2 regions of the Limnohabitans sp. Rim8 genome follow, and region 2 is predicted to be linked to the other one. Evidence: predicted binding sites of a transcription regulator. Region 2 holds the regulator's gene; the other holds the start of a gene.
The links. Region 2 encodes NrdR, which represses ribonucleotide reductase genes. Its sites were predicted from a motif close to CACNANATNTNGTG; they were not measured.

Region 1 (15,581 bases), on a different contig from region 2:
AACAGCACGATGTTGCGAAAGTCTTTCATGCCTTCGCTCCAAAAAATCCTTGTGGCCTCAGCAAAAGCACCGCAATGAAAATCACAAAAATACCCACTTGACCCAGGGACTCACCCAGCAGCAAACCGCCCAGCGACTCGACCACACCAATGAGCAAACCACCGAGCAAAGCCCCGGTAAAACTGCCCATGCCGCCCAACACCACGATGGTGAAGGCCACCAGCACAAAGCCGTTGCCCACTTGCGGGTTCACGTAATAGGCCGGCATCAAAAAGCAGGCTGCAGCGCCCAAACTGGCCAGGCCCAAACCAAAACACATGGCATACACATGGTCCACATCGATGCCCATCAAACGTGCGCCTTGCTTTTCTTTGGAGACAGCGCGGATGGCGCGGCCTAAATCGGTTTTTTCCACAATCAGTAAGAGCACAGCCGACACCACCAGTGCGCCAGCAAAGGACACCAGTTTGGGCAGTGCAATGAAGGCCGGGCCGATCTCGACCGTGGTCAAGGTGTAAGAGGTCTCGATGGTGCGGGTGTCGGATTTGAAAAACAGCAGCGCCAGGTTTTCGAGCACGATCGAGAGGCCCAGCGTGACCAACAAAATGTTTTCGTCCTTGCCGTGGCTGGCGCGGTTGATGACACCGCGTTGCAGCGCATACCCCAGAAAAAACATGGCCGGCACCATGATGGGCAGGGCCATGTAGGGATCGACCCCGAACTGTTGCTTCAACATGTACACGCCATACAGCGCCACCATCAATGACGCGCCATGCGCAAAATTGATGATGTGCAATACGCCATAAATGAGCGTGAGGCCCAGTGCGATCAGCGCATACACGGCACCTGTGGTGATGCCGTTGAGCATCGAAGGAAACAGGATGTTGAAGTCCAGCATCGGGGTCTTTCAGGTCTGCGCAGTTCAGCCCTTGAGCGGGAAAATCGGCTCAATCTCGCGGTAGTCGCGCGGCACAATCACCTTGATGTCGCCTTTGTGGACCTGGGTCATCAAAGGCTGTGCGCCCATGTTCTGGCCATTGACAAACTGCGTGGGGCCGTAGGGCATGATGTGGTTGGCGAACTTGCTCGCAGCCAGGGCGTCGATGATGGCGGCGCGGTCGGTGGACTTGGCGCGTTCGATCGCATCGGCCAACAAGCTCATGGCGGTGTAGGTCATGAACACTTCGTAGCTGAAGAACTGACCCTGTGCTTCCACGCGTTTGCGCAACTCGGCCGAGCGTTTGTCACGTGGATTGAACCAGTGGTTGCAGTCGATGATGCCGTTGGCCGCATCAGGAAACTCCTTGACGAACTTGTAGCTAGAAGCCGCGCCGCCCAGCACCGAGTAAATGGCTTTGGGCGTGATTTTTTGCTGCTGCAAGGTGCGCACCAACAAGGCGTATTCGTTGTAGTAGTTGGCCGGGATCAGGATGTCGGGGTTGACCTGCTTGATGCGCAGCGCGATGTTGTTGAAGTCACGCGTAGGGTTGGCGTGTTTGATGATTTCTTTGACTTCGTAACCATAGCCGGGCAGCTCTTTGGCCAGCAAGTTAGCCGTGCCTGTGCCGAACAGCGACTCTTCGTGCACGATCATCACCGTACGGGCGGGCTTGCCTGCGGCCGTGTTCAAAACGTGCAGGCTGGACACGGCCACTTCGGCGCATTTTCTGTAACCGGGGCCAAAGCGGAAAGTGTTTTTCAAGCCGCGCTCGACGATTTGGTCAGCCACGCCCACATCCACCACATGGGGCAGGTTGTATTTGGCTGCGGCTTGGGTGGTGGCCAAGCAAATGGCCGAGGCAAATGCCCCCACCACAGCACTGACACCCGCTTCATTCATCTTTTCAATTTCGGCTGCACCCGCTTGGGGGTTGGACTGCGCATCTCCCAGCATGGCTTCAATCTTGGCACCGCCCAAAGACTTGATGCCGCCAGCTTTGTTGATGTCTTCAATGGCCATCATCGCGCCCAAGCGACACTGCTGGCCCGAATAAGCCAAGGCACCGGTGACGGGGTGCAGCACACCCACTTTGATGGTTTTGGGCTGAGCGCCCCCCACCAACGGAAAAGCGAGCGCCGAGGCCGCAGCAGCGGACTGGCCCATGAAAGTGCGACGTGAGGTCATGAGAACATCCTTTAAGTAGGTCAATGAAAGTTGGCGGACAGCTCTTGGCTTACCCACACCTTGGCATCGATGCTGCCAACGCGGGATAACTGCATCTGGTATTCATACCGGTCCGGTCGGTACAAGCCATGCAGCCATTGGACGGGACGTTCGTCCACGTCATAAATCAAACGCCGCACCGCCAGCAAGGCCGATCCGACGGACACATCCAGATGCTGGGCCATGCCCACATCGGCCAGACGGGCCGAAATGGTTTGCTCGGCTCGGCCCACCTTGACGCCCGACTCTTCGAGGAGCACCAAAATGGGTTTTTGCGCCAGTTCACGCTTGCCAAAACCCGAAGAAATTGAATCGGGCACCCAGGTGGTGATGTGTGACAAGGGACCTTCGGGCGTGCTGCGCACGCGCTCGGCTTTTTGCACCAGAGCCGCGCTGTGCAGCTTGAGCGCAGCGGCCACGTCCACCGGGGCCCGCATGCACTCCACGCTGAGCACCTTCACCTTGGTGCGCATACCCATGGTGACCAAGTTCTCCAGCAAACCCGTCAGGCGTGCCTGCTGGCCCGTGGCCATGGTCGAGGCTTGCATGTGCACCTCTTGCGCACGCGCCGAAACGGGCCGTGTACCGCGCCCGGGCTCGCGCTGAATCAAGCCTTCTTCGGCCAGCTGGGACAAGGCCCGCCGAACCGTGACACGCGCCACACCAAATTGACCCATCAAAGCCATCTCGCCCGGCAAGCCATGGTCAAAGCGACCTTCGCGCAATTGCTCACGCAGCACCAGATAGATCTGGTGGTACTTGGGCAAAGGCAGATGGGCATCCATGATCTTGATGATTAAACAGTCCCATTGTCCTGTCAATAGGACATTCAAGTCTTATGCATAGAACATTTAATCAGTAGTTTCCCTAGGTTCACACGCTTTGGGGCTGCTGCCCTCACGCCCAAAGCTTCAGGCATACCGCAAGCGCAAATCCCTCTTGAGCAGTTTGCCACTCGGGTTTTTGGGCAGCGTGTCGGTGAACACCACGCGCTTGGGGCACTTGAAGCCAGCCATGTGCTCTGCGCAGTGCGCGATCACCGCCGCCTCGTCCAACGTTTGCCCGACCTTGACCACCACCACCGCCGTCACGGCCTCGACCCACTTGGGGTCGGGCAAGCCGATCACCGCCACCTCGCTGACTTGCGGCAGGCGGTAGATCATTTCTTCGACCTCGCGGCTGGCCACGTTTTCGCCACCGGACTTGATCATGTCCTTCTTGCGGTCCACCACGGTGATGTAGCCCTCCTCGTCGATGAGCCCCAAATCACCGCTGTGGAACCAATCGCCCTCAAACGAAGCTTTCGTGCGCTCGTCGTCGTGGAAATAGCCCAGCATCAGGTGTGGCGAGCGGTGAACGATCTCACCCACTTCGCCCACGGCCACGTCCTCCATGGCGTCGTTCACCACGCGGGTCTCGACGTTGCGCACCGCCTTGCCGCACGAGCCGGGTTTGCGCAGCTGGTCTTCTGGGCCAAGCATGGTGGCCAATGGCGCAATTTCGGTTTGGCCGTACAGGTTCCACAAACGCACATTCGGCAGGCGTGCTGCCAGCTCTTTCAGCACCTCCACCGGCATGATGGACGCACCGTAGTAGCCTTTGGCCAGTTGGACAAGCTTGGCCGGGTCCAGTAAAGGCGAGCGCAGCAACGCGATCCAAACCGTGGGCGGCGCAAAAAAACTGGTGATGCCGAACTTTTCGAGCATCGGCAGCAGGTTGTCGGGCGTGGGCTTGGCCGTGATCACATTGGTGCTGCCCATGTAAATGGCCGGGCCAAAGAACACATCAAGCTGGGCGCAGTGGTAGAGCGGCAGCGCGTGCAGGGCCACATCGGCCTCGGCAATTTCGGCATCGATCACGCAGCTGACGTACTGCCACAGCACCGCATCGTGCGTGAGCTGTGCACCTTTGGGCGAGGACTCGGTGCCGCTGGTGTAGACAATTTGCGCCACGTCGTAGCTGCCCAATTGCACATCGGGCAGCTCTTCTTGGCAGGCGGCCAGCGTGTCAAAACTGTGCATGCCCGCCACCGGCTGGCTCGGGTCTTCGGAGGGCAGCCAGATGAACTGCTCGACTTTCGTATCCAGCTTGCTGGCGGCCTGCGCCAGCTCGGCCAGGCCGCTGTCGGTGGCCAAGGTTTTGGCACCCGCGTGCCGCAAGATGTAGGCGACTTCTTCAGACTTGAGCATGAAGTTGATCGGCACCATGACCGCGCCTCGGCGGGCCAGCGCAAATCGCAAAGCGGCAAAACCGTGCGAGTTGCGGGCCAGCACCGCCACTTTCTCACCCTCGGCCACGCCCATGCGGGCCAGGCCTGCTGCCAGGCGCGTCACCAGCGCATCGAATTCGGCATAGGTCCAGGTCGTTGCACCGCACACGATACCGGTTTTAGCAGGCAAACGGACCGCGGTGCGGCGCAAAGCATCGGCAATGGTCTGGCGGCGAACGGCGGGGTGAAGGGTGGCGGACATGCTGAGGACTCCTGGATCGATATGATCAGCAGATTGAACATCAGACCCGCGAGATTTCCATTGGCACTTCCCCCACCCTCTCCCCGCAAACTGTCACACACGCGCACCGTGGTGTACCAAGGCTATGACCGCGAAGACGGCCTGTGGGACATCGAAGCGCAGCTGACCGACGTCAAGACCTTCGGCTTCCAGGTGCCCAACGAACGGCTTTTCCCAGGGGATGAGCCGATCCATAACCTCAAAATCCGCGTCACACTCGACAACAAGATGGTCATCCAGGACATCGCGACCTCCATGGACAACATTCCCCATCCCGAATGCGTCGGCGCGCCACACGGCATGCACAAGCTCATCGGCTGCACCATGGGCCCGGGCTGGCGCAAGGTCATCAACCAGCATGTGGGCGGCACCGAGGGCTGCACCCACCTGCGAGAAATGTTGTTCAATATGGCCACCGCCGCTTACCAGACCCTGCCTTCAGGCCAATGGCAGCGCCGCGAACTGGCAGGCCAGCCCCACCCCGAAATGACCCAAGCGCCGTATTTCCTGGGTCAATGCCACAGCTGGGCCTATGACAGCCCTACGGTACAAAGGGCGTATCCGATGTTTTTCAAGCCGAAGGCGATGGAGGGCACCGGAAACTGAGCAGGAGCACGCCTGCGATAATCTGCCACCTTCAAAGCGCATCTGCGCTTTTCTTTTACACAGCCTCTGGATCTACACCATGAACCGCTGCACTTTGGCCCTATTTGGGCGTGCTTTGCTTCGCCTTGACTTCATTCCCTCCGTTAACGCCATGGAGGCCGCATGAGCAAGAAGGTCTTCATCAAAACCTTTGGCTGCCAGATGAACGAGTACGACTCGGACAAGATGGCCGATGTGCTGGGCGCAGCACAGGGTTATGAGCCCACACAAGATGTGGATGAGGCCGATTTGATCTTGTTCAACACTTGCTCGGTGCGCGAGAAGGCGCAAGAAAAAGTGTTCAGCGATCTGGGCCGGGTGCAGCACCTCAAAGCCAAGGGCGTGCTGATTGGTGTGGGCGGTTGCGTGGCCAGCCAGGAGGGTGCCGAGATCATCAAGCGTGCGCCTTATGTGGACGTGGTGTTTGGCCCGCAGACCCTGCATCGCCTGCCCGAATTGCTGAACGAACGTGAGCGCAAGCAGCGCCCGCAAGTGGACATCAGCTTCCCCGAGATTGAAAAGTTCGACCACCTGCCGCCCGCCAAGGTGGAAGGCGCCACCGCCTTTGTGTCGATCATGGAAGGTTGCAGCAAATACTGCAGCTACTGCGTGGTGCCTTACACCCGGGGCGAAGAGGTCTCTCGCCCGTTTGACGATGTGCTGGTCGAAGTGGCCGGGCTGGCCGCACAGGGCGTGAAAGAGATCACGCTGCTGGGCCAGAACGTGAACGCGTACCGAGGCAAGATGGGCAACACGGCAGACATCGCCGACTTTGCACTGCTGCTGGAGTACGTGGCCGACATGCCGGGCATCGAGCGCATCCGCTACGTGACCAGCCACCCCAACGAGTTCACACAGCGGTTGATTGACGCGTACGAGAAGATCCCCAAACTGGTGAGCCATCTGCACCTGCCGGTGCAACACGGCTCGGACCGCATCTTGATGGCCATGAAACGCGGCTACACCGCCATGGAATACAAGAGCACGATCCGCAAGCTGCGGGCGATCCGCCCCGACATGTCGCTCAGCAGCGATTTCATCGTAGGCTTCCCTGGAGAGACCGAGGACGACTTCAACAAGATGATGAAGCTGATCACCGATGTGGGTTTTGACACGAGTTTCAGCTTCATCTTCAGCCCCCGGCCCGGCACGCCTGCGGCCAACCTGCACGACGACACGCCACACGCCGAAAAGCTGCGCCGCCTGCACCACCTGCAAGCGACCATCGAAGAAAACGTGCAGCGCATTGGGGACAGCCGTGTGGGCACGGTGCAGCGCATTTTGGTGGAACGCCCTTCACGCAAGGACGCCGCCGAATTGGCCGGCCGCACCGAGTGCAACCGGGTGGTCAACTTTCCCGGCGGCCCGAACATGGACCGCCTGATCGGTCAGATGGCCGATGTGCGCATCACGCAAGGCCTGTCGCACTCCCTGCGGGGCGAGTTGGTGATCAAGGACTGATCAGCTGGGGGGTTTCAGGATTCGCGCCCGACTTCGCGGATGTAGCGGCGGTAGTCGCCATGCGGTATGGGTGTGCAGCCCTCCATCGGGCGGTTGTACACATAGGTCTGCACCGGCTGGCCTTGCAGCGGACCACTGACCACCGACACCAGCTCTCGCCAGTAGTGTGATTCGGCGCGGTCACCGGGCACCACGCCTTCCACCCCATCCAGACGAGCCAGGTGTGCGTCATTGACTTCATAGACTTCGCCCGTGACGTGGCCTTCTCCTGGCAGCAAGCCGGGGTAACGCCCAAGGTCGAACAAGCGGCCAGGCACTTGGGCAGGGCCGATGAAGCGGGCACCATGCATTTCGGCTTCCAAGCGCAAACCAGGCATCAGGGTGCCGTAAATAAAGAGGTAAGTCATCTGTAGATGGCCTGAGGTGATCAACGCGGCATGCCGGGGAAGCCCCCGCCGCCGCCCATCATGCCTTTCATGGCACCCATGCGTTTCATCATCTTCATCATGCCGCCGCCGGACATTTTTTTCATCATGTCCTGCATCTGCTCAAACTCCTTGAGCATGCGGTTGACGTCTTGCACCTGAACGCCCGCGCCCGCTGCAATCCGGCGCTTGCGGGTGGCTTTGATCAACTCAGGTTTTTTCCTCTCTTGCGGCGTCATGCTGTGGATGATGCCTTGCTTGCGACCAATGTCTTTTTCGACCTTGTCCATGTCCATGGATCCGGCCTTGGCCGTCAGCTGGCTGGGCAATTTGTCCATCAAGCTGGACAACCCGCCCATTTGTTTCATCTGTTGGATCTGCGCCAAAAAGTCGTTCAGATCAAAACTGCCACCGCTTTTGACCTTGGACGCCAGCTTTTGTGCGGCTTCCATGTCCACACCAGCCGTGACTTGTTCGACCAAGGCCACGATGTCGCCCATGCCCAGCACCCGGCCCGCGTGGCGCTCGGCGTCGAAGACTTCGAGGCCGTCAATCTTTTCGCTGGTACCGGCAAACTTGATGGGCACACCCGTGATCTGGCGCACCGACAGAGCAGCTCCACCGCGTGAGTCGCCGTCCAGCTTGGTCAGCACAATGCCGGTGAGCGGCAAGGCGTCGCTGAACGCCTTGGCAGTGTTGGCCGCGTCCTGACCTTGCATGGCATCCACCACAAACAGGGTTTCAACAGGCTTTAATTCAGCGTGCAGCGCCTTGATCTCCGCCATCAAGGCTTCGTCAATCGCCAGGCGACCGGCGGTGTCGACCAGCAACACGTCAAAAAAATGCTTGCGGGCGTAGTCAATGGCGGCGCGCGCGATATCGATTGGCTTTTGGTCAGGCGAGCTGGGGAACCACTCGGCCCCTGCTTGGGCAGTTACAGTCTTGAGCTGCTCAATCGCGGCGGGACGGTAAACGTCCCCCGAGACCGTCAACACTTTCTTTTTACGCTTTTCGATCAGGTGCTTGGCCAGCTTGGCGGTGGTGGTGGTTTTACCGGCACCTTGCAGACCGGCCATCAGAATCACGGCGGGCGGCTGTGCGGCCAGGTTGATGTCCGACACGCCCTCGCCCATGGTGGCCGCCAACTCGCGGTTGACCACCCCCACCAAGGCCTGACCGGGCTTGAGTGAGCCCATGACCTCTTGGCCCAGGGCTTTTTCCTTCACACGGGCAATGAAGTCACGCACCACCGGCAAGGCCACATCGGCCTCCAGCAGAGCCATGCGCACCTCGCGCAGCATGTCCGCCACGTTCGATTCGGTGATGCGGGCCTGTCCGCTGAGGGTCTTGACGAGGCGTGAAAGTTTGTCGGTCAGGGCGGAGGCCATGGGGGAATCCAGAAAAAACCGGTTCAGCGTGATGGCGAAGCCCCAGTGACTGCGCCCGAAAGGCTAAACTCGGCTCCATGATTTTAGCGAGTGCGCCTTTCTGGACGCTGCCCTTCTCGGCATTGGCAGCATTGACCTATGCTTTGCCCGCCCTGGTGCCCAGTCGCCTGAGCGATGTGCATGCCCGCCGCCTACTCTGGCTGGCTTGGGCAATGCATGCCGTCAGTTTGCTGGCCCTCCTGATGGGCCCCGTGCGCTTCGGTTTTGCGCCAGCTTTGTCGGTCACCGCTTGGTTGGTGGTCACGGCTTACATGATCGAGACCCAGTTTTTCCCCAAATTCAAAGCCCGTTGGGCAATGGGTTGTTTGGGTTCTGTCACCGTGGCGCTGGCTTGGTTCTTTCCGGGCACGCTGCTGACCAGCCAAGCCTCGGCTTGGCTGCCTTTGCACTTTGCTCTGGGTTTGTCGGCCTACGGCATGTTTGCGGCTGCTGTGGTGCATGCCTGGATGATGACCCGCACCGAGCAAGACATTCGCCAAGCGCACGAAGGGTCCAGCGGCTTGCCTTTGTTGACGCTGGAGCGCCTGACTTTCCGTTTTGTGACTGCTGGCTTTTTGCTGCTGACGGCAACCTTGGTCGCCGGCGCCCTGTTTGGTGAAGCCCTCTATGGCCAAGGTCATACCGAATGGCGTTGGGATCACAAACGGGTGTTCGCTTTGTTGTCATGGCTGACTTTCGCCACTTTGTTGGTGGGCCGTAGCCAATGGGGATGGCGTGGTCGACGCGCCGTGCGGGTGCTCTACATCGGCGCAGGTTTGTTGTTGCTTTCTTACGCAGGTTCGCGGTTTGTCTTGGAAGTCTTGATTGGGCGCGCTGTATGAAATACCTGATTTGGCTGCTGGTCATATTGGCCGCGATTTGGGCTTTCAAGCGCAGCCGAAGAGCCGTCAACCCACCCGCCGAAAAGGCGACGCCCCCCGCTGGCCCCGCCAACATGGTGGGCTGCGCCCATTGCGGGCTTCATTTACCGCAAGAAGAAGCTGTCACCGGGGAAAAAGGCCTGTACTGCAGCACCGAGCACCGGGCAGCTGCTCTGGACCGTAACCCTGCTTGAACCCTGTTGGTCTGCTCCTCCGTCCATGCTGCAGAATTTTTTGTCAGCGGCGTTGACCATCCTTGAACGGAGACACCATGTCTTTTCCGTCCGATGAACCCACCGCGCTCTGGCAGGATGGTTGGTATGCGCCGGCGCAGCGGATGGACTCCCCCAACTTTGGCGACAGACCCAAAGGAGCATGCATTGATTTGGTGGTGATCCACTCGATCAGTCTGCCGCCCGGCCAATATGGTGGTCAAGAGGTACAAGACCTGTTCACCAACCAACTGGACTGGGACGCTCACCCTTATTTCTCGCAAATGAGGGGCTTGCAGGTGTCCGCTCATTTCTTCATTCGAAGAGATGGCGCCTTGATCCAGTTTGTCAGCGCCAACGACCGGGCTTGGCATGCCGGACAGTCCGAGTACCGTGGACGGTCCCAATGCAACGACGACTCCATCGGCATTGAACTGGAGGGCCTGGAAGGCGATATCTTCACAGAAGCACAATATCTGCAACTGGCACGCCTTTGCCAAGACTTGCGAGGCCCTTACCCCATTGCCCATGTGGCAGGGCATGAACACGTGGCTCCTGAACGCAAGCAAGACCCCGGGCCCGGTTTTGCTTGGGAACGCTTTAAACAGCTATTGAAATTCCCGGATTCGTACTTTCCCTAGGAATTTAAAGCCACAGTTGGAAAAAAATATTTTTCAACTTTTTACATTTGTGGGGCGGCTCCATGACTTTCAATGGTCAACTTCAAAAGTCAAAACCCTTCTCTTAAAAGCGATTGAAGGACAAAGCTTGTCCAAGGCCACACCGTTATTGGCTTTGCGTCCAAAAATGCTGTTTTCAAAGCGTTTGCAGTGACTTTTTTCAGCTTATAAAAAAACTCTCAACGACCTGTTTTCCAGCCATGGCTCGCCAGCGCTCAAAAAGCATCGGTACACTACCTGTAGTGGCTTGCAAGGGTCGCAGACACCAGATATAGTGTCTGAAACAAATTTTGACAATTGAAGTTACAACCAGGCTCAAGCACTTGTTAACGCCCTAAAACAGACCACAAATTAGAAAAAAACCATGCAAACAGAACTCAACGTTTCATCTTCTGCATCTGGCCTGATGAACCAGCCCATGTCTGACCGTGCGGGCCAACCCTCCACGCAAAGCCTGAACCAATACCAAATCATTCGTCGCAACGGTGCGGTCGTTCCTTTTGAGCCCAGCAAAATTGCAGTAGCCCTGATGAAAGCCTTTTTGGCTGTGCACGGCACACAAGGTGCCGCATCGGCCAGCGTGCGAGAAGTGGTCGAAGAATTGACACAAAACGTGGTTCGCGCACTGATGCGCTCACGTCCTGGCGGCGGTACGTTTCACATCGAAGACGTGCAAGACCAAGTCGAGTTGGGCCTGATGCGCAGCAGCAACCATGAGGTAGCGCGCGCTTATGTGCTTTACCGTGAGCGCCGTACCCAAGAGCGTGCCCAGCAAACTCAACAATCCACGCAGGCCACCCAAGAACCTGCGTTACACGTCATCGACCGCGGCCAACGCGTCGTCCTTGATCTGGGTTACCTCAAATCACTCATGGTCAATGCTTGCGCTGGCTTGGGCAAAGATGTGAGCCCCGAACCCATCGTCGCCGAAACCATGCGCAACCTGTACGACGGCGTGCCCATGGAAGAGGTTTACAAGGCGTCCATTTTGGCGTCGCGCACCCTGATCGAAAAAGACCCGGATTACACCTACGTGACCGCCCGTTTGCTGATGCACACCATTGCCAAGGAGATTTTGGGCAAGGAAGTACCTCAGAGCCAGATGGCCGAGGCGTACATCAACTACTTTCCTCAGTTCATCAAAAAAGGGGTTGAAAACGACCTGCTCGATGAAAAGCTGCTGCAATTCGACCTGAAGCAATTGGCCGCAGCCCTCAAGCCCGAACGTGATTTGCAATTTGATTACCTGGGCCTGCAAACCCTGTATGACCGCTACTTCTTGCACGTGCGCAAAACACGCATCGAGATGCCGCAGGCTTTCTTCATGCGCGTCGCCATGGGCTTGTCCCTCAACGAAATCAACCGTGAAGCCCGCGCCATCGAGTTCTACGAGGTCCTGTCGTCGTTCGATTTCATGTCGTCTACGCCCACCTTGTTCAACAGCGGTACTTTGCGCTCGCAACTTTCAAGCTGCTACCTGACCACCGTGCCCGACGACTTGGGCGGCATTTATGACGCCATCAAGGAAAACGCCTTGCTGTCTAAATTTGCGGGTGGTTTGGGCAACGACTGGACACCCGTGCGTGCCATGGGCGCCCACATCAAAGGCACCAACGGCGAATCACAAGGTGTGGTGCCGTTCCTGAAGGTGGTCAACGACACCGCTGTCGCGGTCAACCAGGGCGGCAAGCGCAAGGGCGCGGTCTGCGCCTACCTTGAAACCTGGCACCTGGACATCGAAGAGTTCCTGGAGTTGCGCAAGAACACCGGCGATGACCGCCGCCGCACGCACGACATGAACTCGGCCAATTGGATTCCTGACCTGTTCATGCGCCGAGTCATGGAAAAAGGCACTTGGACCTTGTTCTCGCCTTCAGACGTACCCGATCTGCACGACCTGTTCGGCCTGGCATTCGAAAAAGCCTATGTGGCTTATGAACAAAAAGCAGAGCGCGGCGAGATCAAGCCCAGCAAAACCATCCCAGCCACCGACCTGTGGCGCAAGATGCTGTCCATGCTGTTCGAAACCGGCCACCCCTGGATCACTTTCAAGGACCCTTGCAACGTGCGCTCACCCCAGCAGCACGTTGGCGTGGTGCACTCGTCTAACTTGTGCACCGAGATCACGCTCAACACCAGCGACACCGAGACCGCCGTCTGCAACTTGGGCTCAGTGAACCTGTCGCGCCACCTCAAGGACGGCGCGAACGGCAAAGTGATCGACCACGACAAGTTGAAGAAAACCATCACGATTGCCATGCGCATGTTGGACAACGTGATTGACATCAACTACTACGCCGTCAAGAAGGCCCGTGACTCCAACATGCGCCACCGACCTGTGGGGCTCGGTTTGATGGGTTTCCAAGACGCACTGTACGAGATGCGCACACCTTATGCGTCTCAGGCTGCTGTGGAATTCGCGGACCAATCGATGGAAGCGATTTGCTACTACGCCTACTGGGCATCCACTGAGTTGGCCAAAGAGCGCGGCCAATACGCCACTTACAAAGGCTCTTTGTGGGACCAAGGCATCTTGCCTTTGGACACGCTGAAACTGTTGGAGCGTGAGCGCGGTGGTTATGTGGAGGTTGACCGTTCATCCACTCTCGACTGGGACGCCTTGCGCCAAAAAATCGCCTCCGACGGCATGCGCAATTCCAACTGTGTAGCCATTGCGCCTACGGCCACCATCTCCAACATCATCGGGGTTGACGCCTCCATCGAGCCTTGCTTTGGCAACTTGTCGGTCAAGTCCAACTTGTCGGGCGAATTCACCGTGATCAACGGCTACTTGGTGCGTGATCTCAAGCGCTTGGGCCTGTGGGACGATGTGATGGTCATGGACCTGAAACACTTTGACGGTTCACTGCGCCCGATCGACCGTGTGCCCCAAGAAATCAAGTCGCTGTACGCCACCGCCTTTGAAGTCGAAACCACTTGGTTGGTAGAAGCTGCAGCGCGTCGCCAGAAATGGATCGACCAAGCCCAGTCTCTCAACATTTACATGGCTGGCGCATCGGGTAAAAAACTTGACGATACCTACAAACTGGCTTGGCTGCGTGGTCTTAAAACCACCTATTACCTGCGCACATCCAGCGCCACGCAAGTTGAAAAATCTACGGTGAATGCGGGCTCGCACAACGCCGTGTCATCCTCAGGCATGAACGCCGCGGAATCTGCAGCAGCAGCGTCTCAAGCGTCCATGAGCACATCGCCAGCAACCGACGTCAAGTTTGTGGCCATTGACGATGTGAGCTGCGAGGCTTGTCAGTGATTTGAAACGCATCGCACTTGGCTGTGATTGGCCAAATGCGATGCAATAGCACAACACTTCTTGTGGGTTGTTCGTCATAAAACGCATCACTGCTTTGCAATTTGTTGGCAAGCTTTCATAATTTAAGAACTGGAATTTTTATGCTCTCTTGGGACGATCAAGTCAAACCTGCTTTGCAACCCGCAATGCCTCCATTTTCTGGCGCAGACGCCTCTGCTGCCATGGCATCGCCGTCCTCGACTTCTGGTTCCACAACAGCAGCGCCTCGTCGCATGAATGCAGCAGACAAGCGCATCATCAACGGCCAGACCGACGTCAACCAGTTGGTGCCGTTCAAATACAAATGGGCTTGGGAAAAATACCTGGCCACTTGCGCCAACCACTGGATGCCGCAAGAAATCAACATGACCCGCGACATCGCCTTGTGGAAAGACCCCAACGGTCTGACCGAAGACGAGCGCCGAATGGTCAAGCGCAACCTCGGTTTCTTTGTCACCGCAGACTCTTTGGCGGCCAACAACATCACATTAGGCACCTACCGCCACATCACAGCACCTGAGTGCCGCCAGTTTTTGCTGCGCCAAGCCTTCGAAGAAGCGATTCACACCCACGCGTACCAATACATCACCGAGTCATTGGGTCTGGACGAAAGCGAAATCTTCAACGCTTACAACGAAGTCAAATCCATCCGTGACAAGGACGAGTTCCTGATCCCGTTCATCAACGTGATCATGGATCCCAACTTCAAGACCGGCACACAAGAATCCGATCAGACGCTTCTCAAGTCTTTGATCGTTTTCGCTTGCCTGATGGAAGGCCTGTTCTTTTACGTGGGTTTCACGCAAATTTTGGCCTTGGGTCGCCAAAACAAGATGACGGGTGCTGCTGAGCAGTACCAGTACATTTTGCGCGACGAATCCATGCATTGCAATTTCGGCATTGACATGATCAACACCATCAAGCATGAAAATCCACAGCTGTGGACCGCCGAGTTCAAAGCTGAAATCAAAGAATTGTTCTTGCATGCGGTTGAATTGGAATACCGATATGCCGAGGACACCATGCCACGCGGCGTATTGGGCATGAACGCCTCCATGTTCAAAGGCTACTTGCGTTACATTGCCAATCGCCGCGCCACTCAGATCGGTTTGGAGGCGCTCTTCCCCAATGAAGAGAATCCATTCCCATGGATGAGCGAAATGATTGACTTGAAGAAAGAGCGAAATTTCTTCGAGACGCGAGTCATCGAGTACCAAACCGGTGGGGCTTTGTCCTGGGATTGATCTTCTGAACACCCCCTCAATGCGCCCTCTCTTCAAGCCACACACCGCATTGCCTTCGGGCCATGCGCGTTGTGGCTTTTCTGTGTTCATGGTGTTGAGTTCTTGCTCAGCGCCATGGATCGCTTTGTGCAATCCAACAAGCACCAAGCGTTCCCTTTCCGTTGAGTTCTCAACTTGATCAAGGAGAAAATCATGGCAACTGCAAAAAAAGTAGCGGCAAAAAAAGCTGCTCCCGCAAAGAAGGCCGTTTCGGCCGCGAAACCTGCCGCTAAAAAAGTAGCTGCAGCCAAGAAACCAGCCGCTAAAAAAGCTGCGCCAGCTAAAAAAGCTGCTCCTGCCAAAAAAGCAGTCGCAGCCAAAAAGCCAGCAGCTAAAAAAGCAGCGCCCGCCAAAAAAGCAGCACCTGCTAAAAAAGTAGCCGCAGCCAAAAAGCCAGCAGCTAAAAAAGCAGCGCCCGCTAAAAAAGCAGCCGCAGCCAAAAAACCAGCGGCTAAAAAAGCAGCCCCCGCCAAAAAAGCAGCCCCCGCTAAGAAAGCAGCAGCCAAAAAAACTGCAGCCAAGAAGCCAGCTGCCAAAAAAGCGGTCGTGAAAAAAGCAGCCAAAAAACCAGCAGCAAAGA
Region 2 (15,581 bases):
GCCGTCTACGTCGGTGTAGATCAGGCATTCGTCGGCTTTGAGGGCAGCTGCCACGGCCACAGCCGAGGTGTCAGAGCCACCACGACCAAGCGTGGTGATGTTGCCGTTGTCGTCCACACCCTGAAAGCCGGTGATGATGACGACCTTGCCGGCGTTCAGATCGGCCATGACCTTTTCGTCATCGATCGACTGGATGCGCGCTTTGGTGAAGGCGTCGTTGGTTTTGATGGCGACTTGCCAACCGGCATAACTGACCGAGGGCTGGCCTTCGGATTGCAACGCAATGGCCAGCAGAGCTGACGAGGCCTGCTCGCCGGTGGAAGCCAGCATGTCGAGTTCGCGGCTGTAAGTGTTGTCAGGCTTGGCGGGGGCCAGCTCTTTGGCCAGGCCCAGCAGGCGGTTGGTTTCGCCGCTCATGGCGCTGGGCACCACCACGATCTGGTGGCCAGCGCGTGCCCATTTGGCCACGCGCTTGGCAACATTCCGAATGCGCTCGGTCGAGCCCATTGAAGTGCCGCCGTATTTGTGAACGATCAAAGCCATGTGTAATGCTGAAAAGAAAAATGAAACTGGTCAGCCAGAATTAAAAAACTGATTACCAGACTCGGAAAAACCCTCGATTGTACCCATCGGCCTGACTGTTTCTTGACCCCATATGCTTTGTGCCAGCACTGTGTTTGGCCAGTGAGTGTGTCGTGTGACCTTTTAAATCGAGGTCAAGCGCTGTGCCAAACCAAGTGCGCCGCGTCTCGCTCGACAAAACCCTGCCCGACTTTCAGGTGCAGCCGATGGCCTCGGGTGGTGCAGGCCTCGATTTGACCGAGCAATTCGTTCAACTGGGCGGTGCTGGGCGTGGTGCCATGCTCCTGCCGCAACCAGTGGCGAAGCACCAAGGCTTGACGGGCACGGCTGAGTTGCTGCACAGCCTGGATGCGGGGGGGGATACCGACCTCGGCAAGGTCTTGCGCAGCCACTTCGTTCAAAACTTCTTGCGCTTGAGCGGCGTGCGCTGCGCTCCGTGCAAAAGTTTCGCGGAAGGCGGGTAAGGCATGGGCCAAAGCAGGAACAACTTGTGCGCGAATGCGGTTGCGGGTGAACTTTTCATCGCTGTTGCTGGGGTCTTCGATCCAGTCTTGGCCTTGGCTGCGCAGCCATTCCCGCACCGCTGCGCCTGGCACGCCTAGCCAAGGACGGTGCCAATTCAGGCCCTGCCGCTGCCAGTGGACAGGCATGCTGGCCAGTCCCGGCAAACCGGCACCACGCGACAGCGCAATGAGCAAAGTTTCGACTTGGTCGTCAGCGTGCTGCGCCAAAACCACATCGCGCACTTCGGGCCAATCGGTGTCAAGGGCTTCGGCCAGTGCGGTGTAGCGGGCTTGGCGGGCAGCGTCTTCAGGGCTTTGGCCCGGAGCGTGCCGCGCTTGCACCCGACGAACGACAAGCGGTACGCCCAGCTGCTCACAAAGCAAGGTGCAGTGCGACTCAAAAACATCGGCGGCCGCTTGCAAACCATGGTGAATGTGCACCGCCCTCACCTGACCCGGCCAGCGATGGGCGCAAGCCAACAGCAAGGCCACTGAATCGGCTCCACCACTCAAGGCCACAGCAAAAGGAAGGCCAGGGCTGAATTGAGCCAAGGCCTGTTCGGGCATTTTTGCGGTGTGTGACGTCATGCTTGAAGCCTAAAGGCTCCGCAGCTTGTTTACTTGCCTGCTTTGGTATCGGTGAAACGGCCGTAGCTGTTCAGTCTCTCATAGCGGCGATCCAGCAACTCTTTGGGCTTCAGGTCGGCCACTTGACGCCATGCTTCACCCAGCGCACGTTTGAGAAAAGCCACCATTTGCTCGGTATCTCGATGGGCGCCGCCAATGGGTTCATTGACGATTTTGTCAATCAAACCCAAGGCTTTGAGTCGGTGCGCCGTGATGCCCAAGGCGTCTGCGGCGGTTTCGGCTTTTTCGCTGGTTTTCCACAAAATGGAGGCGCAGCCTTCCGGGCTGATGACCGAATACACAGAATACTGCAGCATCAAAACCTGGTCGGCCACCGAAATGGCCAATGCGCCACCCGAGCCGCCTTCGCCAATGATGGTGGTGATGATCGGCACTTCCAACTGGGCCATCTCGAAGATGTTGCGCCCAATGGCTTCGGACTGGCCGCGCTCTTCTGCGTCGATGCCCGGGTAGGCGCCCGGGGTGTCCACGAAGGTGAAGACCGGCAACTTGAACTTTTCGGCCGTTTTCATGAGGCGCAACGCTTTGCGGTAACCCTCGGGTTTGCTCATGCCAAAGTTGCGCATGGTGCGCTCTTTGGTGTCGCGCCCTTTTTGCTGACCCAACACCATGCAAGCTTGGCCATTGAAACGGGCCAACCCACCGACAATCGACAGGTCATCGGCGAAGTGTCGGTCGCCGTGCATTTCGACAAAATCAGTAAAGATGCCATTGATGTAGTCCAGTGTGTAAGGACGCTCCGGATGGCGAGAAATTTTGGTGACCTGCCAGGGGGTCAGGTCGCTGTAGATGTCTTTGGTCAGCTGTTGGCTTTTTTTGCTCAGTTGCTCGATTTCGAGGGTGATGTCCACCGCAGACTCGGTTTGCACGTAGCGCAATTCTTCGATCTTGGCTTCGAGTTCGGCAACGGGTTGCTCAAAGTCGAGAAATGATTTTTTGACCAAGTTTTACTCCTCAATTCATGATCAGACGGACGGCCAGCGTCCAGACCTCAATACGCGACCGGAACAGGATCCAGGGAGCGCCAAATATACCAAGTCGCCACGGTGGTGTAGGGGCTCCAAGCCTGCGCCACCTCGCGGGCATCGCTGCGGCTGACCGGCTCACCCGAAAAGTAATTGCGGCTGATGCCATTGATCAAACCCACATCGTCGAGCGGCAACACATTGGGCCGAAGCAAATGGAAGATCAGGAACATTTCTGCCGTCCAACGGCCAATGCCCCGGATAGCCACCAATTCGTCAATGATGGCTTCGTCGTCCATGTCTTGCCAGGCCTTAACGTGCAGCGCACCGGAACTGAAGTGAACGGCCAGATCGACCAAATACTCGACTTTGCGCACCGAAAGGCCTGCAGCACGCATGTCGTCTACTTTGAGCTTGAGAACGGCAGCAGGGGTCATGCGCTTGCTCAGCAAGGCAAAACGATCCCAAACCGTTTGGGCAGCTTTGACAGATATTTGTTGGCCTACGATGGACCGTGCCAAGGTCACAAAGGCATCGCCCCGAGTCTCAAGAATGGCGTTGCCAAACTGCGGAATCAGTTTTTTCATGACCCGGTCTTTTTTGGTCAGGTGCACACAGGCCTCCGCCCAATAAGCGGGCGTGACCGGCATCACCGTGGCGACCGAAGCAGCGTTCATGGCGCAGCCTCCCAAGTGGTACCGGAAGCCGAGTCTTTGAGCACAATGCCTTGCGCCAGCAAATCGTTGCGGATGCGGTCTGCCTCAGCAAAGTTTTTCGCCTTTTTGGCATCGGCCCGGGCCTGAATTTGCGCCTGAATGGCCACCTCATTCAAGCCGGCGCCCGCTTGGAGGTAGGTCGTGGGGTCGGTCTGCAGCAAACCCAGCAAGCCACCCAAAGATTTGAGCAGGCCTGCCCGCTCGGTCGAACCGCTGCGGTTGACTTCGCCTGCCAGCTCAAACAGCACCGCCACCGCTTCGGGGGTACCAAAGTCTTCGTCCATCGCCGCTTTGAAGCGTGCTGCCAGAGGATCAGCCCAATCCATGCGGACATCGGCAGGCGGTACGGCCTGTAGGGCGGTGTACAGGCGCTTTAAAGCGCCTTTGGCGTCGTTGAGGTGCACGTCGCTGTAATTGAGCGAGCTGCGGTAATGGCTGCGCACGATGAAAAAGCGCACGGTCTCCGCGTCGAATTCTTTGAGCACATCGCGGATGGTGAAAAAGTTGCCCAGGCTTTTGGACATCTTCTCGTTGTCCACATTGATGAAGCCGTTGTGCATCCAAAAGCGCGCCAGAGGCTGGCCGTTGGCGCCTTCGCTTTGGGCGATCTCGTTTTCGTGGTGCGGAAACTGCAGGTCAGCCCCGCCACCGTGGATGTCAAAGGTCTGGCCCAGCAGCTCGCAGGCCATGGCAGAGCACTCGATGTGCCAGCCGGGGCGGCCTGTGCCAAAAGGGCTGGCCCATTTCACGTCTTCGGGCTCGGAGGGCTTGGCACTCTTCCAGAGCACAAAGTCTAGAGGGTCTTGTTTGTCTGTTTCCACCGCCACACGCTCACCGGCATTCAATTCGTCCAATGACTTGCCCGACAACTTGCCGTATCCCACAAACTTGCGCACCGAATAGTTCACGTCGCCGTTGCCAGCGCGGTAAGCCAGACCATTTTGCTCCAGCGTGCCAATCATCCTGAGCATCTGGGGCACGTAGTCGGTCGCACGGGGCTCGTGTTGGGGCCGCTCAATGCCCAGCGCGTCGGCGTCCTGGTGCAGCGCCTCGATCATGCGGTCGGTCAAGCCACGGATGGTTTCGCCATTCTCCAGGGCACGTTTGATGATCTTGTCGTCGATGTCGGTCACGTTGCGCACATAAGTGACCAGGTAGCCGCTGGCTTTGAGCCAACGTTGAACCACATCGAACGCGATCATCGAGCGAGCATGGCCCAGATGGCACAGGTCGTACACGGTCATGCCGCACACGTACATGCGCACATGACCGGGCTCGGCGGTTGAAAATTCAGAGACAGCACGGCTGAGCGTGTTGAAAATGCGCAAACTCATGTTTGATGAAATGAAGTGGCGGTCAAAATCCGCACGGATCGCGAACAGCCCTTATGAATTCGGCGGATCTGCACCCAAATGCTCTGGTGAAGTCTGCGAACGCGGAACTGATGAGGGTTTGGGGCAACCAAAAAATCAGGGTGCTCCGTTACAATGGCCGCTCAGTATATCCCCGTGCCTTGGCGCCAGACGCTCTTTTGGAGTCAGGTTTTGCCTCCTTGACATTTGAGGCACACACCACTAACTTTTCGGGCTCGCATGCGTACTTGGCTGACCTTGATGGCTTTTTGCACCTTCTGGACCTTGGGTGCCAGTGCAAGAGCAGACATCTACACCGAAGTCAACGCGCTGGTCCAAAGCGGTCAGTGGCAGCCCGCACAGGCTCTTGCGGAATCCCGCCTCAAAACCACACCAACCGATCCGCAAATGCGGCTTTTGCTCAGCCACATCCAGACAGGATTGGGACAAACCCAAGCGGCCATGGACACCTTGCGGGCCTTGACCTTGTCTTTCCCTGAGTTGCCCGAGCCGCATAACAACCTTGCGGCATTGTTGGCTCGAGCCAACCGACATGAAGAGGCCTTGCTGTCATTGCAGGCTGCCGTTCAGGCCCGCCCGGATTACGCTTTGGCCCTTGAAAACATGGGCGACCTCTATTTGGCATTGGCGGCCCGAGCTTATGGACAAGCGCTCAGCTTGACCCCCTCCTTAAAACGCCTGCAAAACAAACAAGCGAACACCCAACAGGTTTTGAAAGCACCCTGAGTTGGCCTCGTCCGATCTGCCCGACATCCCTTCAACGTTATGACCACTTTCTTGAATTCTTCCCGTCGCTTGACCGGCGTTTTGCTCGCCATGGGTTTGCTTGCGCCCGTTGCCTCTTGGGCTCAAAACCCAGCACCTACCCCAGCGCCCACGAGCAAAGTCCGGATCACCACCTCCATGGGTGACATTGAAGCCGAGTTGTACGCCGACAAAGCCCCTAAAACTGTGGCCAACTTTGTGCAGTACGTGAACGACAAACACTACGACGGGACGATTTTTCACCGCGTGATCCCGGGCTTCATGGTGCAAGGCGGCGGCTATGACGCCCAGTACCGTGAGAAGAAAACCCGCGCACCAGTGGCCCATGAGGGCCGACAAGCCCTGGCTGCGGGCCTGAAAAACACCACCGGCACATTGGCCATGGCCCGCACCAACGATCCGCAATCGGCCACCTCGCAGTTTTTCATCAACGTGGTGGACAACGCGTTTTTGGACCCCAGTTTTCAGAGCTTCGGCTACACCGTTTTTGGCAAAGTCACGTCTGGTATGGACGTGCTCCAAAAAATCCGCAACACGCCCACGGGTGCAGGCGGCCCCTTCCCGACCGATGTGCCACGCACGCCGGTCGTCATTCAAACCATCACTTTGTTGAAGTAACACCATGAGCAACCCACAAGTCGAACTGCACATCACTGGCTACGGCGTCATCACCCTCGAACTGGACGCTGAAAAAGCCCCCAAGTCGACCGAAAACTTTTTGGCTTATGTGAATAAGGGCCACTACAACAACACGATTTTTCACCGAGTCATTCCCGGCTTCATGGTCCAAGGCGGTGGTTTTGAGCCCGGCATGGGCCAAAAACCCACAGATGCCACCATCGAAAACGAAGCCAACAACGGCCTGAAAAACGACAAGTACACCGTGGCCATGGCCCGCACCTCGGCGCCCCACTCTGCTTCATCACAGTTCTTCATCAACGTTGCCAAAAACGACTTTTTGAACCACACCGCCCCCTCGATGCAAGGCTGGGGCTATGCCGTGTTTGGCAAAGTGGTCAAGGGCACCGAAGTGGTAGACCAGATTGAGGGCGTGAAAACCGGCACCCGCGGCGGTCACGGTGACGTGCCCAAAGACGACGTCGTGATCGAAAAAGCCATTGCCCTTTGAGGGTTTGAGCCATGTCTGACCCGCGCACCACCTCGCCGATCTTTGGCAAGCTGACTGCGCCACAGGCATGGCAAACCGTGGATTTGATCTCGGACCTGCATTTGCAGGCTTCCGAGTCAACCACTTTTCAAGCCTGGCGTGACTACATGGCCAGCACCACTGCAGATGCGGTGTTCATCCTGGGCGACCTTTTTGAGGTTTGGGTGGGAGACGATGCCGTGGAGCAAGATCCATTTTTGGCATCCTGCGCCGAAGTTTTACGCCAAGCTGCTCACAGGATGCATCTGGCTTTCATGCCTGGCAACCGTGACTTTTTAGTGGGATCGACCTTTTTATCCAGCTGTGGCATGCATGCGCTCAGTGACCCCTGCGTACTTGAATGGGGTGCGAAACAAATTTTGCTCAGCCATGGCGATGCATTGTGTCTAGGGGATGTGGATTACCAAGCCTTCCGCGAGCAAGTCCGGGGAGATGCTTGGCAACAGGATTTTTTAGCCAAACCCCTGGCCGAGAGAGTGGCTTTGGCGCGCGCTATGCGTGCCCAAAGCGAGACACAGAAAAACTCGCAAAAGTTATACGCGGATGCAGACCCCACCATGGCCTTGAATTGGTTGAGCCTAGCGGCAGCCGACACTCTGGTGCATGGCCATACGCACCAACCCGCTGACCATCCACTGGGCACGGGGATGCGGCATGTGTTGAGCGATTGGTCGCTCGACCACGAACCCCTCAGGGCTCAAGTCTTGCGGCTCGATCAATCAGGCGGCTTGCGCCGCCTGGACATCACGAACGCAAAAGGTTTTTGAGCGCGTTTTGCAAACGACGCGCTGTCGCCTCTTCATGAGGACCGGACAACACCTGTGCCACATCTTGGGCCCATGTTTCTTTGGGGCCTGGCTGGTTGCGTTGGGTCAGCAACTGAAGTTGCAGTGCACGGCGCGCATTCAATTGATCGGCGGGTGTTGGCACTTCGGCCGCCATTTCAAGGCGCAACAACGCGTTATCGGCAGGCGCCTTGGCCTCGGCGCCAACTGCTTGAACCCAAGCCTGACGGATCGGTGCAGGGACAGCTTTGCCCAATTCTTGCGAGGTCGGCAATGCATCGGCCTGACGCTCTTGCCATGCCCCCATCAAACGGGTCAAGGTTTCGCCATGCGCTTGTGCAGCGAGTTTGCGCAGCGACATTTCGGCGCGCTCCATGGCCTCTCGCTGGGCGCGGAAGGCCGCGTCACCCAAACGTGGGCCACGGTCTTCGCGGAAATCGCCACGCGGCGCACGGTCAGCGAATCGGTCACCGCCACGGCCGGGGCCAGGGCCACGGTCGGCTCCCGGTCGCACACCACGCTCGCCTGGGCGTGCGTCTCGGCGACCGTCACGACCGGACGGGGCCTCTGTACGCTTTTGCCCAGGTCGGTCGTCACCACGAACCGCGATCACAGGTTTGGCGGGCTTGATCGCAGCCGCTGGGGCTGGCACTGGCGTCTGTTCACTGACTTCATCCGTTTTGGATGGGTCAGCGCCATTTTGTGCTTCTTCGGCAGGCGCCACATCGGAAGCATCCTCCGCAGCCGAATCTTTGTCTGTGTCAAGAACAGGCTCTGCGGCAACGACCTGCACCGCTGGCGCGGAGACCGGAGCCGACTGCCCAGCTTTGGCCTGCAAGGCTTGCCCGCGCAAAGCAGCGTCTAAAGCGGCCATGGCAGCGCGAATTTGGGACACATCGCCACTCGCATTGGCGGCATCAAGGGCTTTGGACGCTTCAATGACAGCACGGTCGTGGTCACTGACCGGGGCAGCAGTTTGTGGGCGGTCAGCGCCTTTGCGCTGAAAAGCTTCGTCCAATGGGGCACGGAAGACTTCCCACAATTTTTGTTCTGTTTTGCGGTCCAAAGGCACCGACTGCGCCTCAACCTGCCAGCGTTGCTGCAGCGCTTTGACCGCGTCGATGCGCAAGGCAGGGGCAGCACCCACCTCTTGGGCTTCCTGAATCAAGGCATGGCGTCGCTCGATGCTGGCCTTTTGGGCCGCCTCAAGCCGAGCAGCCGCCGCTTTAAAAATACCTTTCCACTGGCTTTGCATTTCGCCAAAGGCTTTTTCGCTCAAGTGACCTGCGTTGCGCCACCGGTCGGCAAACTGGTGCAGCGCTCGCAACTGGGCGCGCCAATCGTCACTTTCGACATGGGCAGCGGTCCATGCCTTGACTTCGTCCATCAGAGCAACGCGCTGAGCTCGCTGATCGGCCGAGTCCTTTTTCATCTGCTCAAGCCAAGCCAGCACGGCTTTATATGCCTCGTTGCATGCTGCATCGAAACGCTTCCAAAGAGCATGGTTGGGCAAGCCACCTTGGTCGATCTGCTTCCAACCGTCACGCAATTGACGCAACTTGTCTTGCATCTTGCGTCCACCCACGGTGGGTACTTTGTGATCGTCCAGCAAAGCTTCGGCTTGGGTCACCAAGTCAAGACGAACTTGATCGGCCAACCAGCGCTGCCAGCCCTCAGCATCACCTGCGGCCTTCAGGGCCAGGTGCAGGCGCTCATCCAAACTGGTGTCCAGATTTTTGCCATGCGTTTTGAGTGCGTTGCGCAAAGCGATGCAAGCCTCGGGCAGCGCAGCGCCTTGGTTTTCGGTGATTTGTTTTTCAAGGCTTACCAGCTCGTGGGTCACTGTTTGGAGCGCCAGCTCCCGCATGGCTTGGCGTTGGGCTGGGTCAATCTTGGGTTTGACTGTTTTTTCCGCTTTATCCGACTTTTCGGCTCCGGGCTGGACCGGGTTGGAGGTGGTCACCGCAGGGGCATGGACCGCTTCACCACGCTGACGGCGAATCTCGTCGGCCCAAACAGGTACGGGTGGTAAGGCTGAGCTGGCGTCGGACAAGGCCAGATTCGCCAGTGCGAGCGCAGCAGAAAAACCATCCCAAACCGCTTGCATCTGCTTACCAGCGGCATCCAATTGGTTGGGGTATTTGAGGTCAACGCTCGGCCAAACGGCACTGACAGTCAACGATTGGGCCTGAGTTTGCCACTGTGCCACATCATTTAGCAATCCGGCATGCCCATGTTCGGCTTCGGCTATTGGCTTGGTCGACAAGACCTCGATGCGCTGCGCCAACAAGACTGCCGATTCGCGTTGCACCATGACTTGATGTTGCAGGTCTTCAACACCTTTAACCACCTCAACCAACTTGACTTTGAGGCTGGCTAAGGGCTCGCGCGACAAGGGCGCCCCTGCTTTGGCAGCGTCGCGCTGCCAAGCCAATGCATCGGCCATATTGAGTCGAGGTGCCGACAAAATCAGCTCCGCTTTTTGGGCCCAATCACTGGCCAGTGCTTCCTGTCCGTGGCTGCGCTTGATCTCGTCAATTTTTTCCTTGAGCTGTTTGGCCACCCCTTTGTCTTTGGACGACAACTCACGGTAAACCTCATGTAACAAGGCTTCGTTAGGCCCAGTCTGGAGCCACTCGCGCAAACGAGCACTTCGATCGCCCGAGGTGGTGGCTTGAAAGATCCCGGCAGTCAACGGGTCGAGGTTGGCGAGATCGAGGGGCTTGGAGGGATTGGTCACGGTAAAGGCTTTAAAACACAAGGCATGCCGGGCTGGCAACACGCTCGACCAAATCTTGCGCACGCGCTAAGAGATCTGGACAGACATAAAACGCATATTTTCGCCGGTATTTCATGCCCGGCGTGTGTTGAACCACTTTCCTTTGCAATCTCTGTTGATTATTGACCCGCCGCATACCCTTTATTCCAAAAAATACATTTAATTTCACATTGATATTCCAATTTAAAAGTTTATTTACCCTAGAATCGCGCATCCCAGAAATCTAGGGATAACCCGCAATGGTCGCCAATACGGCGGCTTGAGCCCAAGTGATCAGCACTTGTGGCCACCGACCCATCCACCCACTTGAATGAACGCCCCTGAGTGCGTGGTGAGTTCTTGGCATAAGAGTAACAACGTGATCTACCCACTGAAAAAGAATCCTCAAGAAAGTCACCTCCACAAAGGTCTTTTGAGTTTGACCCGCCACGGCTTCGCCCTGCTCGGCTTGGCGGGCTTGGCACTTGTTTTTGTTTTTTTGAGCCAGCCCGATTGGCGATACAGCGCCAGCCACAGACTGATCAACTGGCTTGACGCTAGGCAGGACGCAGCAATGGAACACCCCAGCGCCGCACACGCCGATCTCGTCCCAGTGTCTTTGGATACTGCAAATACCGTGGCTTTGACGGAAGAGCAACAAGCTATCACCCTTTGGTTGAGCCGCAGGTACAAGCTCTCACCAGAACCCTTGGGTGGCCTGGTCTCTGAGGCATGGGCGCTGGGAGATCGCATTCAGATTTCACCCACTTTGCTGTTGGCAGTGATGGCGATTGAATCTCGATTCAACCCCTTTGCCTCTGGCCCCCAAGGCGGCATGGGCCTGATGCAAATCGAACCACTGGCTCAGCAAAGCGCTTTGTTACCTTTTGGAGGCCACCTGGCAGCGTTTGACCCCTTGACCAACTTACGCGTTGGCGCTCGTCACCTTCAAACGCTCATTGAGAAAAGCACCTCGGTCGAATCGGCTTTGCATCTGTATGCCACAAGCTCTGGTCAGCCCAACGGAGCCGAATACGCCACCCGGGTATTGGCCAAGCAACAGCAGCTGGAAACCATGTCACGCACATCCAAAAGCATGGAAGTGGCACAAAACAGCCGTCTCCAGACCCCAACTGGAAGCAATTTCAGGCACTGACTGGGCTACACTCCTCGGGTGCGCGACTGGCGATAGGAGCCTGTTTTGAACCCAAAACAGACCACTCTGACGTGGAACGTGGCGGCCAATTTGGACCGCCCCAGAACCACTGGGAAGCGCACAGCCTGCCTGGATTGCATCTTGCCCGGCACGGTTTCAAGCCGTTCGCCTGGGCAGCCCTTGTCGGTCACCCTCACAGGTCACCTGCCAAGGTTCCATCACCCGAAGGACTGCCATGTACAACCGCAACACACTCATTGAACAAACCGATCCCGAGCTTTACGCCGCCATCCAATCTGAGAACGCCCGTCAAGAACACCACATCGAACTGATCGCCAGCGAAAACTACGCCTCGCCCGCCGTCATGGCTGCTCAGGGTAGCCAGCTCACCAACAAATACGCCGAAGGCTACCCCGGCAAGCGCTACTACGGTGGCTGCGAGTACGTGGACGTGGCCGAACAGTTGGCCATTGACCGCATCAAACAAATCTTTGGTGCAGAAGCCGCCAATGTGCAGCCGCATTGCGGCGCCTCGGCCAATGAGGCCGTGTTCCTGGCTTTCTTGAAACCCGGTGACACCATCATGGGCATGAGCCTGGCCGAAGGCGGTCACCTGACCCACGGCATGCCGCTGAACATGTCGGGCAAATGGTTCAACGTGGTCTCCTATGGTTTGGACGCCAACGAAGCCATCGACTACGACGCCATGGAAGCCAAGGCCCGCGAAACCAAACCCAAGCTGATCATTGCAGGCGCTTCAGCCTACTCGTTGCACATCGACTGGGCGCGCTTTGCCAAAGTGGCCAAAGAAGTCGGCGCCATCTTTTTGGTGGACATGGCCCACTACGCGGGTTTGATTGCCGCAGGCGTCTACCCCAACCCCGTACCGCACGCCGATGTGGTCACTTCGACCACCCACAAGAGCTTGCGTGGTCCCCGTGGCGGCATCATCCTGATGAAGGCCGAGCACGAAAAAGCCATCAACAGCGCGATCTTCCCCGGCCTGCAAGGCGGCCCGCTCATGCATGTGATAGCCGCCAAAGCCGTGGCCTTCAAAGAAGCCATGGCGCCTGATTTCAAGGCCTATCAAGCCCAAGTCATCAAAAACGCTCAAATCATTGCCGAGACTTTGACGCAGCGCGGCCTGCGCATCGTGAGTGGCGGCACGCAAAGCCACGTCATGCTGGTGGACCTGCGGCCCAAGGGCATTACCGGTAAAGTGGCCGAAGCCGCTTTGGGTAACGCCCACATGACGATCAACAAGAACGCCATCCCGAATGACCCTGAAAAGCCGTTTGTCACCAGCGGCGTGCGCATTGGCACCCCGGCCATGACCACCCGTGGTTTCAAGGACGAAGAAGCTCGAGCCACGGCCCACCTGATTGCCGACGTGCTGGACAACCCGCTGGACGAAGCCAACCTGGCCACTGTGCGCGCCAAGGTGCACGCCCTGACCAGCCGCTTCCCGGTTTACGGTTGATCGAGGCGCACCATGAAATGCCCATTTTGTGGTCACCTCGAAACCCAAGTGGTGGAGACGCGGCTGGCCGAAGACGGGGACTTCATACGTCGGCGCCGCCAGTGCGGCGCCTGCGAAAAACGCTTCACCACCTACGAAAAGCCCGAGGTCAGCTTTCCGGCCATCGTCAAAAAAGATGGCCGGCGCATCGACTACCAACGCGACAAGTTATTGGCCAGCTTGCGCTTGGCCTTGCGCAAGCGACCGGTGAGCATCGAACAGGTGGACGGGGCGATTGAGCGCATCGAAGAAAAACTCCTCAATCTGGGCATCCGTGAGGTGGCATCGCACCGCATTGGCGAGTTGGTCATGCGCGAATTGAAAAAACTCGACAAAGTGGCCTATGTGCGCTTTGCGAGCGTTTACCGAAACTTCGAGGACATCGACGCCTTCAAGACCTTGGTGGACGAAGTGCAGCGCTGACAACCCTCAGCCCTCACGAGCAAAGCTGCACCTCGTAAGCCTCAATTCTGGGTCGGCCCAGTGCGTTCACCACAACTTGCCAGCCCTGATTTGAACCTGCTCTGCAAAAGCGCCAAGTTCCGGCCATGAACGCACCGTTGGCACTGGCACTTCGACCTTCTGCGTTATAAGAAAAATAGGTTTTCACCGTGTTGCTCACCACCACCTGCATGGCAAGTGGCACTGCGGGTCTGGCCTCTATCAGCACTTCCCCTGAATCCCGCAGGCCATTGTGGTTGGCATCGGCAAACACCAGCCAGCCTTGATGCCAGCGACCCAGCGTGTCGCATTGGGCTTCCAAGCCTTGAGCGCAAAGGCTCACCCGTTGCTGTCTTCGCAAAGCCTCCGAGCGGGCCAAGACCAAACTGTTCAAAAAAGCCTCTCCTTGGCCTTGCAACTGCTGACGTGCCTGCAGCCCCGACAGGGTTGGGGCTGCCAAGCCCACCAAAATCCCCAACAAAGCCATCGCCACCAAGGCCTCCAGCAAGGTAAAGCCATGCCAATGGGTTTGGCTTTGGGGCGAGGCGGAATCCAGCACGGAAAGCGGCATGTTCAGGCAACAGTTTTGGGGAACGTGGTCTGAAACTGTACAAGATGAATACAAAAAGCCACAATTGAATCAACTCAAGAGGTGGTCACGCCATGCAACGGTTAAACGCCAAGCCCCAAAAACTGAGCTCTGTACCCCAAGCATTTAGCTTTCGAGCGGCCGATAACCGAGGCTGGACCTTGACCGAAATGCTGATTTGTCTGGCAGTGCTCGGCATACTGGCCGCGATGGCCCTGCCCGCTTACCAAGAACAACAGCGGCTGGCTCGCCGCAGCGACGGTCAAGCGGCCTTGCTGAAGCTGCAAACCGACCAAGCCCGTTGGCGCAGCATGCACGACAGCCATGCCCAAACCCTGCAGGCCCTGGGTTGGCCGAGTGACCTGTCTCCCTTGGGGCATTACCGCATCCGCTTGGTCGAAAGCACGGCGAACGCCTTCACCGCACAGGCCATTGCCTTAGGTGCTCAAGCCGCAGACCACCCCTGCACACCCTTGCAGTTGCGCTGGCAAGGCAGTGCCCATGTGGTGCTTGGCTCAGGCGCATCGCCTGACAGCGATGTGGCGCGCTGCTGGCGACGTTAGCGCCATGGCCAAAAGGGTTGAAAAAGGGGAGACCTTGATGGGCCTGATGGTGGGCTTGTCGGTGGGATTGGTCGTGCTGACCGGTGGCAGCAGTCTGCTGAGCCAGCATTTACGCGGGCATCGGATGGCCTGGCAAGACAGCCATCTGAACCATGAATTGCGCGTCGCCGCAGATTGGATGGGGCGCGAACTGCGCAAAGCCCAATACACGGCCAAGGCTTGGGAAACCCGCTCCCCTACCCTTTGCGATGACACTTTTTGCGATGGCTTCGAGGACTTCAGCATCGAAGGCAACTGGATTGATTTCAGCCACGACCGAAACCACAACGGGGAGCAAGACAACGACGAATGCATGGGCTTTCGCCTCTCGGGCACCACATTGCAAGCCAAAAGATCTTGCAACAGCAGTGGCGATTGGCAGGCAATGAGCCACAGCCAAACCGTGCACATCACCGACTTGGCCTGGCAACTGCAATGCGACCAGCACCAAGGCTGGCTGCGCCGCAGCGTGCAGATGACCCTCAAAGCCCAATGGCCCAGTGATGCGTCTCGGCACATCACCCTGTCCAAAATCGTGCACTTGCGCAACGACATACCTGCCAGCCAACAAGCGCTGTTTTGCCCATGACCGCTCATCCCTTTTGTCCGAGACAAAATGGCGCTGTCACTTTGATGGTGGCCGTTGGTTTGGTGCTGTTGGCCAGTCTGACCAGTTTGTACAGCGCGCGAACAGTGCTGTTCGACCAACTCGCCAGCCACAACCACGCGCGCGCCGCACAAGCGCGCTTGGCTGCAGGCATGGTTCTGGCCCAAGCTCAAAGCACGGTCGCGAGCACGCCTTTGCTGGACTTGTTGGCGATTCAATCGACCTGCCCCTCTGGTGTATCGGGTTTGGGCTGGCAATGCAGCGATATGGGCACTGCTGAGCATCCAGACATGCCGGGGGTACAAGGGCATGCCACCGCCGTGCGCGATTTGCTGATGTCGCCTCATGTCATCACCTTGCATGCCAGCGCCAGCCACAGCGGGCAAGGCAGCCAAGCCCACATG

Region 1: Q1M54_RS12625 (ribonucleoside-diphosphate reductase subunit alpha) is a predicted target of NrdR. The motif match lies at 10,669-10,682, and genes of this name have one in related genera.

What each region holds. Positions count from the first base shown of each region.
Region 1 is NZ_CALPTI020000020.1:25,206-40,786, reverse strand. Features, by position in the region: gene Q1M54_RS12685 (branched-chain amino acid ABC transporter permease) at 1-29, opposite strand, end outside; gene Q1M54_RS12680 (branched-chain amino acid ABC transporter permease) at 26-898, opposite strand; gene Q1M54_RS12675 (ABC transporter substrate-binding protein) at 923-2,125, opposite strand; gene Q1M54_RS12670 (GntR family transcriptional regulator) at 2,146-2,949, opposite strand; gene Q1M54_RS12665 (acyl-CoA synthetase) at 3,076-4,635, opposite strand; gene Q1M54_RS12660 (DUF2889 domain-containing protein) at 4,696-5,280, shown strand; gene miaB (tRNA (N6-isopentenyl adenosine(37)-C2)-methylthiotransferase MiaB) at 5,443-6,780, shown strand; gene Q1M54_RS12650 (gamma-glutamylcyclotransferase family protein) at 6,795-7,187, opposite strand; gene ffh (signal recognition particle protein) at 7,208-8,593, opposite strand; gene ccsA (cytochrome c biogenesis protein CcsA) at 8,671-9,474, shown strand; gene Q1M54_RS12635 (PP0621 family protein) at 9,471-9,707, shown strand; gene ampD (1,6-anhydro-N-acetylmuramyl-L-alanine amidase AmpD) at 9,785-10,366, shown strand; gene Q1M54_RS12625 (ribonucleoside-diphosphate reductase subunit alpha) at 10,770-13,679, shown strand; gene Q1M54_RS12620 (ribonucleotide-diphosphate reductase subunit beta) at 13,820-14,962, shown strand; gene Q1M54_RS12615 (histone) at 15,155-15,581, shown strand, end outside.
Region 2 is NZ_CALPTI020000016.1:2,856-18,436, forward strand. Features, by position in the region: gene Q1M54_RS11285 (aspartate kinase) at 1-543, opposite strand, end outside; gene tilS (tRNA lysidine(34) synthetase TilS) at 717-1,673, opposite strand; gene Q1M54_RS11295 (acetyl-CoA carboxylase carboxyltransferase subunit alpha) at 1,703-2,677, opposite strand; gene Q1M54_RS11300 (DNA-3-methyladenine glycosylase 2 family protein) at 2,725-3,375, opposite strand; gene cysS (cysteine--tRNA ligase) at 3,372-4,748, opposite strand; gene Q1M54_RS11310 (tetratricopeptide repeat protein) at 5,007-5,513, shown strand; gene Q1M54_RS11315 (peptidylprolyl isomerase) at 5,604-6,170, shown strand; gene Q1M54_RS11320 (peptidylprolyl isomerase) at 6,175-6,681, shown strand; gene Q1M54_RS11325 (UDP-2,3-diacylglucosamine diphosphatase) at 6,693-7,487, shown strand; gene Q1M54_RS11330 (DUF349 domain-containing protein) at 7,465-10,245, opposite strand; gene Q1M54_RS11335 (lytic transglycosylase domain-containing protein) at 10,838-11,419, shown strand; ZMP/ZTP riboswitch at 11,432-11,601, shown strand; gene glyA (serine hydroxymethyltransferase) at 11,655-12,899, shown strand; gene nrdR (transcriptional regulator NrdR) at 12,912-13,361, shown strand; gene Q1M54_RS11350 (GspH/FimT family pseudopilin) at 13,375-13,950, opposite strand; gene Q1M54_RS11355 (type IV pilin protein) at 14,043-14,531, shown strand; gene Q1M54_RS11360 (hypothetical protein) at 14,470-15,159, shown strand; gene Q1M54_RS11365 (hypothetical protein) at 15,156-15,581, shown strand, end outside.